2 regions of the Rahnella sp. WP5 genome follow, and region 1 is predicted to be linked to the other one. Evidence: predicted binding sites of a transcription regulator. Region 1 holds the regulator's gene; the other holds the start of a gene.
The links. The regulator CRP, encoded in region 1, controls carbon source genes, mostly activating them, when cyclic AMP is high. The targets are predictions, from matches to a motif close to ATGTGANNNNNNTCACAT.

Region 1 (5,905 bases):
GGGCTGGCGATGGAGCTGATCATGGCGCCGCTGGTGCAGCGCCTGATGGAAGGCAAGAAGATCGAGTAAACTTTATTCGGCTGCAATCACTTCAAAGCTGTGGGTGATTGTGGCCGCTTTCCCCAGCATCAGAGACACAGAACAGTATTTTTCGGCAGACAGGCTGACTGCGCGTTCAACAATCTTATCGGTCAGATCCTTACCGGTGACGATAAAATGCAGATTGATGTGAGTGAACAGACGCGGCGCTTCTTCGCGGCGTTGTGAGGTCAGCTTCACTTCACAATCACGCACGTCATTACGACCTTTTTGCAAAATTGACACCACGTCGATTGCACTACACCCCCCTGCGGACATCAGTAACATTTCCATCGGGCTTGGGGCTTTATCACCCGCGTTTCCATCCATTGAAATCTGATGACCCGATGCAGACTCACCTAAAAATGTCAGTCCTTCAACCCATTTGACACGTGCATGCATGAACTATTCTCCCGGTGAATAAACTTGTCGAAATCTGCTCTCAGAGTACCCTTTCACCTAAAATCTGGCAACGTAACCCGATCGCCATCATGCTGAAGCGAGACAACAGAAGACAGCATCTCAAACCTGTGCTACAAACAAAGCCGAAACATACTTTCCAGTAAATTGCGGTGACGGTTTTTGCGGTTTAAGTACAGAACCCACGGTGATGACAGCAATAAACAGGCTGTTGCACTCCGACATCCGCTTGCAGCATTTCTGGAGAGTTATATGCTGAAAGGGCGCTTTGGATTTGAAGTGCCGTACAGGGAACTCTGAGCCCTGTGATTTTGGGCAGCGATAACAACAGAGGATAATAGCAAATGGTTCTCGGCAAGCCACAAACAGACCCGACTCTTGAATGGTTCCTGTCTCACTGTCATATACATAAGTATCCTTCTAAAAGTACGCTGATTCACCAGGGTGAAAAAGCCGAAACGCTTTACTACATCGTGAAAGGGTCAGTTGCTGTCCTGATTAAAGATGAAGAAGGCAAGGAAATGATACTGTCCTACCTTAACCAAGGTGACTTCATCGGTGAGCTGGGACTCTTCGAAGAAGGTCAGGAACGCAGTGCCTGGGTACGTGCTAAAACTGCCTGTGAAGTGGCTGAAATTTCGTATAAAAAATTCCGCCAGCTGATTCAGGTTAACCCGGATATTCTGATGCGTCTCTCCGCGCAGATGGCAAACCGTCTGCAAGTGACGTCAGAGAAAGTCGGCAACCTTGCCTTCCTTGACGTTACCGGTCGTATCGCTCAAACCTTGCTCAATCTGGCTAAACAGCCTGATGCAATGACCCATCCGGACGGGATGCAAATCAAGATCACCCGCCAGGAAATTGGCCAAATCGTCGGTTGTTCACGTGAAACAGTCGGACGCATTCTCAAAATGCTGGAAGATCAGAGCCTGATCTCCGCACACGGTAAAACGATTGTCGTTTACGGCACACGTTAATCCCTCAAAAATTGGCGCGGCAAAACACTGTCGCGCCTTTTTTATGGGCTAAGCTTTACCCATGACGCTATGGCGAAGACTGTTTTACCATCCTGAAGTGAACTACGCGCTGCGCCAGACGCTGGTGTTGTGCTTACCTGTTGGCATTTGCTGGCTGTTTGGCAATTTGCAAATGGGCCTGCTGTTTTCCCTCTGCCCGGCCTGTTGTAACATCGCCGGTCTGGATACCCCGCATAAACGCTTTTTCAAACGCCTGCTCGTCGGCGGTTCACTCTTTGCCGTGAGCAGCCTTCTGCTGCAACTGATGCTCGAAAGCTGGCATATACCGCTGCCGCTGATCATGCTGTCGCTGGCGTTACTGCTGGGCGTCACCGGTGAAATCAGCCCGCTGCATGCGCGCCTGTTGCCCGGTGCGCTGGTGGCGACTATCTTCACGCTGAGTATGGTGGGCGTGCGCCCGATGTGGCAGGCCCCGGTGTTGTTCGCCGCTGGCACAGCCTGGTACGGATTGTTTAACTGGGCGTGGTTTCGTATTTCGGAAGAACAGCCGATGCGCGAAACGCTCAGCCAGCTCTATCTGCAACTCGCGGATTATTTCGAAGCTAAGTACAGCCTGCTGACGCAACACACCGATCCCGAAACCGCGTTACCCCCACTGCTAACCCGCCAGCAGCAGGTTATCGACCTGATTGCCCTGCTTTATCAGCAATTACACATGTTGCCCCAGCACGGACATCATCATCACCATAAACGGCTGTTTCAGCGTTTTCAGGTGGCGCTCGATTTGCAGGAGCATATTACAGTGAGCCTGCATCAGCCGGAAGAAGTGCAGAAACTGGTGGAGGAAAGCCATGCCGAAGCGGTTATCCGCCGAAATGCGCAGGTGATTTCCACCCGTCTTCGGGTGATTGCCGACGATATTCTTTATCACCGTTTATCCGGGCGCTTTACGATGGCCAATGAGCTGACCGCGCTGGAGAAAATCGCCGCGCGCAACCCGGACAATCCGGTAGGTCAGTTTTGTTATTACCATTTCAGCCGCATTGCCCGTCTGTTACGCACACAGCGGCCGTTGTACAAACGTGACCTGATGAACACCCAGCCGCGTTTGCCCTTCTGGCCCGCGCTGAAAAGCTATCTTTCCTTCAAATCCGTGGCACTGCGTAATGCCGCACGTTTGGGCATTATTCTGGCGATTGGCAGCAGTCTGGGTCTGTTCTTCAATTTGCCCAAACCCTACTGGATCTTGCTGACTATCATGTTGGTCAGCCAGAACGGTTATAACGCCACGCGGGTGAGGATCCAGCACCGTGCACTCGGTACGCTGGCCGGATTGCTGATTGCCTCAGGCTTGCTCAAACTGGAACTGCCGGAAGGCACCACGCTGCTGTGCATGTTGCTGATCACCCTGTTGTCCTATACCGTTCTGCGCAAAAACTACGGACTGGCGATGGTCGGCATGACGGTGACTGCAGTGTATACCCTGCAATTGCTGGCGATGAACGGCGTGCATTTTCTGGTACCACGACTGGTCGATACCCTGATCGGCTGCGCGCTGGCCTTTGGTGGCACTATCTGGCTGTGGCCGCAATGGCAAAGCGGTTTGCTGCGCCAGAATGCACACCAGGCGCTGGAAATCTATCAGGACGCTATCCGCCTGCTGCTCGAGGAAAGCCCCGACACCGCCAAACTGGCGTACACCCGTATGCAGGTCAATCAGGCGCACAATAAGCTGTTCACTTCGCTAAATCAGGCGATGCAGGAGCCGGGTTTTAACTCACATTATCTGGCGGATATGCGTTTGTGGGTGACGCACAGTCAGTTTGTGGTTGAGCATATCAACGCGATGACGATCCTCGCCCGCGAGCATTACATGCTGCCGGAAAAACTGGCGACAGAGTATTTACAGACCTGCGAAATCGCGCTGCAAAGCTGTCAGCAACGACTGCTCTACGACGGGCCGGGCAGCGAGAACAACCTGTTTAATGCGCCGGAACTTCACCCGGATATGCCACTGACCGAAATGGAACGCCATCTGCGGCGCGTAATTTCACATCTCAGCGTGATGCATACCATCTCGTCACTGGCGTGGAAGCAGAGGCCGCATCATGGGATCTGGCTGACGCGGCGGGCGTGAAGGGGGATGCCCCTTTCAAATCCCCGTTTTACTGGCTTGCAGCCAGACTGCTTTTTGAAATTGCGAATATCTCGGTTTCTCAAGTACGGATGCCGTGTACTGGCGTTCTTTTAAACGGATTGAGAAAGTTTCGGTTTTTCAATTGCCGTGTTCGCTTAACTCACCGAGCCGAAACCGACCAAAGAGGGCTAAGACGAGCCCTCTTTGGAATCTCCACGTCTTAAACTGCGCGCTTCGCTCGTAGGCTATGTTCCAGCAACCACAGCGACAGGCTGGAAATCTTGCCGCGTTGCGGTTCCTTCTCTCGGTCTTCGAGCCACTGGTCTCGAAGCCGCTCCGTTCAGCAAGATTTCTGATTCGCCCGCAGGATTCTAAATTCAAAAGCAGAAGGGTTTTATCTTTTAGAAATGTCGATTGGCGTGCTCAAAAATGGCACCGAATGAACGGTTCGAGACCTTAGGCTCGAAGCCTGAAATTCGGGAATCGCGCAGCGATGACATTTTGCGCCACACACTAATGCGCCAGAACATGTCCACCGTGCCCGCGACAGCGCGCAGTGAAAAAGCGAAGGGAGATCCAAGAGGGAAAAAGCACTTTTCCCTCTTGGTCGGTTTCGGCGCGAGAGGCCATGTGATAAATGTTAGTGAGAAACCGAAATTGTCTCGATCAAGCGTTTAAAGACGGAGGCGTGGGGCTCACCCCCCGCAAACTTTCCCCACTGCTTTCTCAAACCTTCCCATCCCCTCTTCAATATCCGCGAAGTCGATCACAAGCGATGGCGCAAACCGCATGACATTCGGTCCGGCGACCAGCATCATCAGCCCGCAGTCGGCGGCGGCGGCATGGAATTCTCCGGCGCGGTTTTTATACGCATCAGAAAGCTCGGCGCCGATCAGCAAACCCTGGCCGCGGAACTCTCTGAAGATGTGATATTTCTGGTTGATGGCCTCCAGCGCGCTGATGAATTTCTCGCGGCGCTCGTTGATCCCGGCCAGCACGTCTGGCGTATTGATGATATCCAGCGCGGCTTCAGCGACGGCGCAGGCCAGCGGGTTACCGCCGTAGGTGGTGCCATGTTTGCCCGGTTCCATCACCGAGGCCACGTCTTCGGTTGCCAGCATGGCGGAAACCGGGAAACCACCGCCGAGCGCTTTGGCAGTGGTCAGGATGTCCGGTGTCACGCCGTAATGCATGTAGCTGAACAACTTGCCGCTGCGCCCCATGCCGCTTTGTACTTCATCCAGCACCAGCAGCGCCTGATGTTTGTCACAAAGCTCGCGCAGACCTTGCAGAAACGCTTTGGTCGCAGGCGTGACACCGCCCTCCCCTTGCACAGGCTCGACAACAATGGCGCAGGTGTGGTCGTCGATCACCGCTTTTACGGCATCCAGGTCATTGAACGGCACGTGCACAATATCAGCGGGTTTCGGGCCGAAGCCGTCGGAGTATTTCGGCTGGCCACCCACGGAAACCGTGAACAGCGTGCGACCGTGGAAGGCATTATGGAAAGCGATGATCTTACTTTTGTACGGGCTGTGACGGTGCGAGGCGTAATAGCGCGCCAGTTTAAAGGCCGCTTCGTTGGCTTCAGCGCCGGAGTTGGCGAAGAATACGCGGTCGGCAAAGGTCGCGTCGATCAGCTTCTGCGCCAGTCGAAGGGCGGGTTCATTGGTAAATACGTTACTGACATGCCACAGGGTTTCGCCCTGCTCGTGCAACGCTTTCACCAGTGCCGGATGGCAATGTCCAAGCGCCGTCACAGCGATACCCCCGGCGAAATCAACGTACTCGTTCCCTTGCTGATCCCACACGCGACTGCCTTTACCTTTCACGGGAATGAATTTCGCAGGTGAATAAACCGGCAAAATAACTTTATCGAATGTGCCCCGATCTACCGATGATTTTTCCGCCATTACCCTTCTCCCTCACGACCATTGATATGAAAATATAATCACAAAATATGCATAAAAAATCACACACAGGCAAACAGAAATCGCATCTGATGGGTAAGTAATTTTTTCAGCAATATTAACTGATTAGATTTTAAGGAAATTATCCAAAAGCTGATGCCCCTGCTCGCTCAAAATGCTTTCAGGATGGAACTGAATGCCATGCAGCGGCAAGGTTTTGTGCATGATGCCCATAATGTCGTCACGACCACCATCCCGTTCTGTCCATGCAGTAACCTCGAAACAATCGGGCAGCGTCTGTGGCGCGACCACCAGCGAATGGTAGCGCGTCACGGTCAGCGGATTATTCAGCCCGGTAAAGACACTCCTGCCGGTATGGCGGA
Region 2 (5,905 bases), 360 kb from region 1:
GTTCGCGCACCATCAGCCGGTGAGTTTCCATTTTTGCATCTTCATGCGGACTGGTTTTGACCGTCTGGCTGCGGCCCAGTTGTTTTGCCAGATGCATCAGCTCAGGCTGCTGCTGAAGAAAAGCGCCGAACCGCGCCAGCGACTGAATATCACCCCGCAGACGCTTCCCTTTACTCATATCCCACAACCGGCCTGCTGCCGTATCGTTCTCCGCTAATAAAGGAGAGAGCTCGCTGCTGAGCTGCAGTCTTTGCAGCAATTCTTCCTGCAACTGCTCCTGTTCTTGTTCGAGTAACTGATGATGAACGTTCACCGTTTGGAAGGTCAGGTTCAGGCGCCAGCGCTGGAGGAACAAGGTATGAAAGCTGTTGCCGGTTTTCGCCGTCCGTGAGGTTTCATTATTCTCCTTTAAGGTGCGGGCTTCCGTGGCAAAGGGAGAGCTGAGTTGCTCCAGTTCATCGATGAGGGAAGGCAGTCCGGACTGAAAAGCCGTGGCGTCGATCTGCTGGCAATGCTGATAAAGATAGAATTCTTTCGCCAGCTCTTGGGGAACCGGCGTTTCGTGGATCCTCTGGCGAAGGCGCAATTTCCATTCTGGGAGATCTTTGGTCAGGGCACGCTTGAGACGGGGAAATTTCTCGAAGAACACCGTCAGCGCAGGCGCAGCCAGCAAGCCGACGAGCAGTTCTTCAATCAGTTCGGCTTCGCTGATGGCCAGCAGAAGATCCAGTGACTCGAGACTGAACATGATCAGTGACCACTGAATGTCTGTTGCTGATGACGCAACTGTTCAGCCACCTGAAGCAGGCTGGCTTCTATTTTTGCCATCCATTCTGCCGGAACAAACAGACAGTTTTGCTGCTGGCTGAATTCATGTCTCTGCTGCGCCAGTTTTGCGGTCAGGTCACTCAGCGTATTTTTCATTTCGTCGGGAACGGCAATATGCTCATGGCCCGGCAGCGTCAGCGGCGTGCTCTGACGGCTGACATCCAGCACCAGAAGTTGTTGTTTGTCATCGATTTCCAGATCCACGGTTTGTACAAAACCAATCCCGTTGAGTTTGGCTTTCAGTACGCCTCCTTTATTTAGCCACTCTTCCAGGATGATGCGTTCGAATAACAGGTGTGTGACTTTTATTTCATGCAGGTGTAAAGGCGTTTGCAATAACAGGGTCAGGTTGGTGGTGTTAAGTGATTCAGGCAGGCTGTACTGTGGCTTGCGGCTGAAAATGCCGGCCTTCTTACTCAGTTTGATTGACTGACGCGAACTCTGTTGCTGCTGATGTTGCATCCATTGCTGATTCAGCTGCTGAATTTTCATCAGCAGTGTCTGCTGCTGATAAGCCTGTTCGGTGATCAGTTGCTCAATCTGGGTTTGCAGCAGGTTATAAGTATTAAGGTCATGCCATAAACAGTCTTTCAGCAGGATCAGATCCACCTGCGTGATCGCTTTTCTGCCACTGAAAAATGCGCAGGCCTGCAACAGGCGCAGGGCTTTTTTCCAGCGACGGTCAGAGACATAAGGTGCCGTATCCAGGGCATCAAGGCGCTGGCGCAGCTGGAAGATCAGTTCAAAGCAGCTGTCTGAAAGATTGACTTTGTCGATCTCCGGCTGCCATTGTTGGTATTCTTCATCGCTGATACTCAGGGACTCTGCCACCGGATTGGCGTTTTCATTGTTCCGGCTGGTCAGCAGTGAGCGAAAATTTTGCTTATCCTGCACTTTATCCAACCACAGACGGATCAGCATGCGGTCGTACAGCGCTTCGAGGCCACCATCGGCTTCGGGTAATTCGTTGGACGCACTGACCAGCAGACGCATCGGAATAGGTTCTTCTCGTTCGCCATTACGGAAGCGGCGTTCGTTGATGGCGGTGAGCAATGTATTGAGGATGGCCGGGCCTGCTTTCCAGATTTCATCAAGGAAGACAATTTCAGCTTCCGGCAAGTAACCTTCGGTCAGACGCAGATAGCGGCCTTCATCTTTCAGAGCCTGAATCGAGAGCGGACCAAAGACTTCTTCCGGCGTGGAAAAGCGCGTCATAAGATATTCAAAAGCGCGCGCATGTCGGAACGCAAATTTCAGGCGCCGGGCAATCAGGCTTTTTGCAATACCCGGCGGGCCGAGCAGAAAAACGCTTTCGCCGCACAGGGCTGCCAGCAGGCAAAGTCTTATGGCATCCTGCCGCTCGTACAGGCCATGTTCTAATGCGTTAGCAAGACGGGCGATCCGTTCTGCCAGAAGGGGAGATTGCGCCATACTGTCTCTTCCGGTTTCCATTGAGTTGTTGAATAGTGTACTGGCTAATAGCGATATGCCACGTTTATTTTTGTCGTTATAGCTTGTTGATTACTAAAAATTTTCTATTATCAGAAATGTGACCCCGTTCATATGAACGCCGGTTTAGCTGCACATTTAAGGGTAGGCAATCCAATTTATTCGTGCATACTGTGCGCCTTTTAGTGGGCATCATAAGATCGAGCGCACTCATCGCTTACGGATGTTCGAGCAAAAAAGAAACGAAATATGAGCACTGAACATAAACGGTCACTCCCAGCAGTAACCCTGGCCGCCATTGGTGTGGTCTATGGCGACATTGGTACCAGTCCTCTCTACACCTTAAGAGAGTGTTTTTCTGGTCACTATGGTTTCAACGTTGAACCCAGCGTCGTTTTTGGTTTTCTCTCTCTGATTTTCTGGATGTTAATCCTCATTGTTTCGCTCAAGTACCTCACTTACGTGATGCGGGCGGACAACGCAGGCGAAGGCGGTATTCTGACGCTGATGTCTCTGGCGGGCAGAAACACCTCGGCACGCACCACTGCCGTTTTGGTTATTCTCGGCCTGATCGGCGGAAGTTTCTTCTATGGTGAAGTGGTGATCACTCCGGCTATTTCTGTTCTTTCCGCGATGGAAGGTTTGGAAATCGCAGCACCTTCACTCGATCCTTATATCGTCCCTTTATCTATTACTGTCCTGACGCTGCTTTTCATTATTCAGAAACACGGCACCGGCATCGTGGGCAAACTGTTTGCGCCGGTGATGTTGTTGTGGTTCCTGACGCTGGCTGTTCTCGGCGTGAACAGCATCATGCAGAACCCTGAAGTACTTCGCGCCATGAACCCGATGTGGGCGGTTAACTTCTTTATCGAGCATAAGTCGTTTTCCTTCCTGGCACTTGGCGCGGTCGTTCTGTCGATTACCGGCGTGGAAGCGCTGTATGCGGATATGGGCCACTTCGGGAAATTCCCGATCCGTCTGGCCTGGTTCACCGTGGTGCTGCCTTCTCTGGTGCTGAACTACTTCGGTCAGGGCGCATTGCTGCTCAAAGATCCGGAGTCGATTAAGAACCCGTTCTTTCTGCTGGCGCCTGACTGGGCTTTGATCCCGTTACTGGTGCTGGCAACACTCGCGACCATTATTGCCTCTCAGGCGGTGATTTCCGGCGTGTTTTCCCTGACGCGTCAGGCTGTGCGTTTAGGCTATCTACCGCCAATGCGCATCATCCACACTTCAGAAATGGAAGCGGGCCAGATTTACATCCCGGCCATTAACTGGTTGCTTTACTTTGCGGTGGTTATCGTTATCGCCAGCTTCGAGCATTCGAGCAATCTGGCAGCGGCATACGGTATCGCAGTGACCGGTACGATGGTGCTGACCAGTATTCTTTCCTGTACGGTGGCACTCAAAAACTGGCACTGGAAACCTTTCCTGGTCGGGCTTTTGCTGATCGGTCTGCTGTTTATGGATATCCCGCTGTTCGCGGCGAACGCTACTAAACTGTTCTCCGGCGGTTGGTTGCCGCTGACGCTGGGTTTGGGCATGTTTATCGTTATGACGACCTGGAAAAGCGAGCGCTTCCGCCTTATGCGCCGCATGAACGAGCATGGGAATTCCCTGGAAGCGATGATCGCCTCTCTGGAGAAATCCCCGCCGGTGCGTGTTCCGGGTACGGCTGTGTATATGTCGCGCGCCATCAACGTCATTCCGTTTGCGTTGCTGCACAATCTCAAACACAACAAAGTGTTGCATGAGCGTGTGGTACTGCTGACGTTACGCACCGAAGATGCGCCTTATGTACATAACGTCCGGCGCGTCACCATCGAACAGCTTTCGCCGACGTTCTGGCGTGTGGTCGCCAGCTACGGATTTAAAGAAACGCCGAACGTGGAGGAAGTGTTCCACCGTTGCGGTCTGGAAGGATTGCCGTGCCGGATGATGGAAACGTCATTCTTTATGTCGCACGAATCACTGATCCTGACCAAGCGCCCCTGGTATCTCTACTTCCGTGGCAAACTCTTTATGGCGCTCAGCCGCAACGCCTTACGTGCGCCGGATCAGTTTGAAATTCCGCCGAACCGCGTAATCGAACTCGGTACGCAGGTAGAAATCTGATCCTCATTTCTACTGCTCGCAGGGCACCTTCGGGTGCCCTGTTTTATTTTCGCTTTCTCCTTTCTGAAACGACTAACTCAAATTTCCCTGCGGTTTCTTAATTATTCAGCGAAACGTTTCGACGCTGATCACAATTCCATCATAACTCCGTTGCGATGGCCGGGGATCTTTATAAACTCATTGGTGAGCGAAACGTTTCGCTGTAGGAGTTCACAATGAAGAAGTCACCGCTGTTAAATGCCGAAATCTCACATGTTATTGCCCGGTTAGGTCACACCGATCAGCTGGTTATTGGCGATGCCGGACTTCCGGTGCCAGCAGCTTGCCAACGCATCGATCTGGCCCTGACCCAGGGAGTTCCCACCTTTTTACAAGTCTTAGAGGTAGTGACACATGAGATGCAGGTTGAGCGGGCTATCCTCGCCGAGGAAATCCTCACTAAAAATCCTCAACTCCATGAAGCGTTGCTCGCCCAATTGACACAACTCGAACAACACCAGGGAAACACCATTGCTTTGGATTACGTCAGTCATGAGTCATTCAAAGCACAAAGCGAAAAAAGTCGGGCTGTGATCCGCAGCGGGGAATGTTCGCCTTATGCGAACGTTATTCTGTGTGCCGGCGTAACCTTCTGAGGCCTTTATGCAACCTTTGCTGCAACTAACAGGCATTGATAAAGCCTTTCCCGGCGTAAAAGCACTTTCCGGCGCGGCGCTCAGCGTCTATCCGGGACGTGTAATGGCGCTGGTGGGAGAAAACGGCGCGGGCAAGTCCACCATGATGAAAGTGCTGACCGGCATCTATCAGAAAGATGCCGGCTCAGTGCATTTTCTTGGCAAGGAAGCGGTTTTCAGTGGCCCTAAAGCCTCTCAGGAAGCCGGGATTGGTATCATTCATCAGGAATTGAACCTGATCCCGCAACTGACGATTGCTGAAAATATCTTCCTGGGTCGTGAGTTTGTGAACGGTTTTGGCCGCATCAACTGGAAAAAGATGTATGCCGAGGCCGATAAACTGCTGGCGCGCCTGAATCTGCGTTACAAAAGCGACCGGCTGGTAGGCGATTTATCCATCGGCGACCAGCAGATGGTCGAAATTGCCAAAGTGCTGAGCTTTGAATCCAAAGTCATCATTATGGATGAACCGACGGATGCCCTGACCGATACCGAAACCGCTTCTTTATTTAACGTGATCCGGGAACTGAAAGCCGCCGGTTGCGGTGTGGTGTATATCTCCCACCGCATGAAAGAAATTTTCGAAATCTGCGACGACGTGACGGTGTTCCGTGACGGGCAGTTCATCGCCGAGCGGCCGGTCAGTTCGCTTGAAGAAGACACGCTGATTGAAATGATGGTGGGCCGTCGCCTCGAAGAGCAATACCCGCGCATTAATCATGAACGCGGTGCGCTGCGTTTGCAGGTACGCGATGTCAGCGGGCCGGGCGTGGATAACGTCAGCTTTGATCTGTACAGCGGCGAAATTCTGGGGATTTCCGGTCTGATGGGCGCAG

Region 2: a site for CRP is predicted at 4,512-4,529, ahead of rbsD (D-ribose pyranase). Genes of this name have one in related genera too.

What each region holds. Positions count from the first base shown of each region.
Region 1 is NZ_JQJR01000007.1:35,516-41,420, forward strand. It holds gene EX31_RS04610 (phosphoribulokinase) at 1-69, shown strand, start outside; gene EX31_RS04615 (OsmC family protein) at 73-480, opposite strand; gene crp (cAMP-activated global transcriptional regulator CRP) at 843-1,475, shown strand; gene EX31_RS04625 (YccS/YhfK family putative transporter) at 1,537-3,612, shown strand; gene EX31_RS04630 (bifunctional acetylornithine/succinyldiaminopimelate transaminase) at 4,308-5,525, opposite strand; gene EX31_RS04635 (aminodeoxychorismate synthase component II) at 5,649-5,905, opposite strand, start outside.
Region 2 is NZ_JQJR01000007.1:392,458-398,362, forward strand. It holds gene viaA (ATPase RavA stimulator ViaA) at 1-748, opposite strand, end outside; gene ravA (ATPase RavA) at 751-2,259, opposite strand; gene kup (low affinity potassium transporter Kup) at 2,527-4,395, shown strand; gene rbsD (D-ribose pyranase) at 4,611-5,030, shown strand; gene rbsA (ribose ABC transporter ATP-binding protein RbsA) at 5,038-5,905, shown strand, end outside.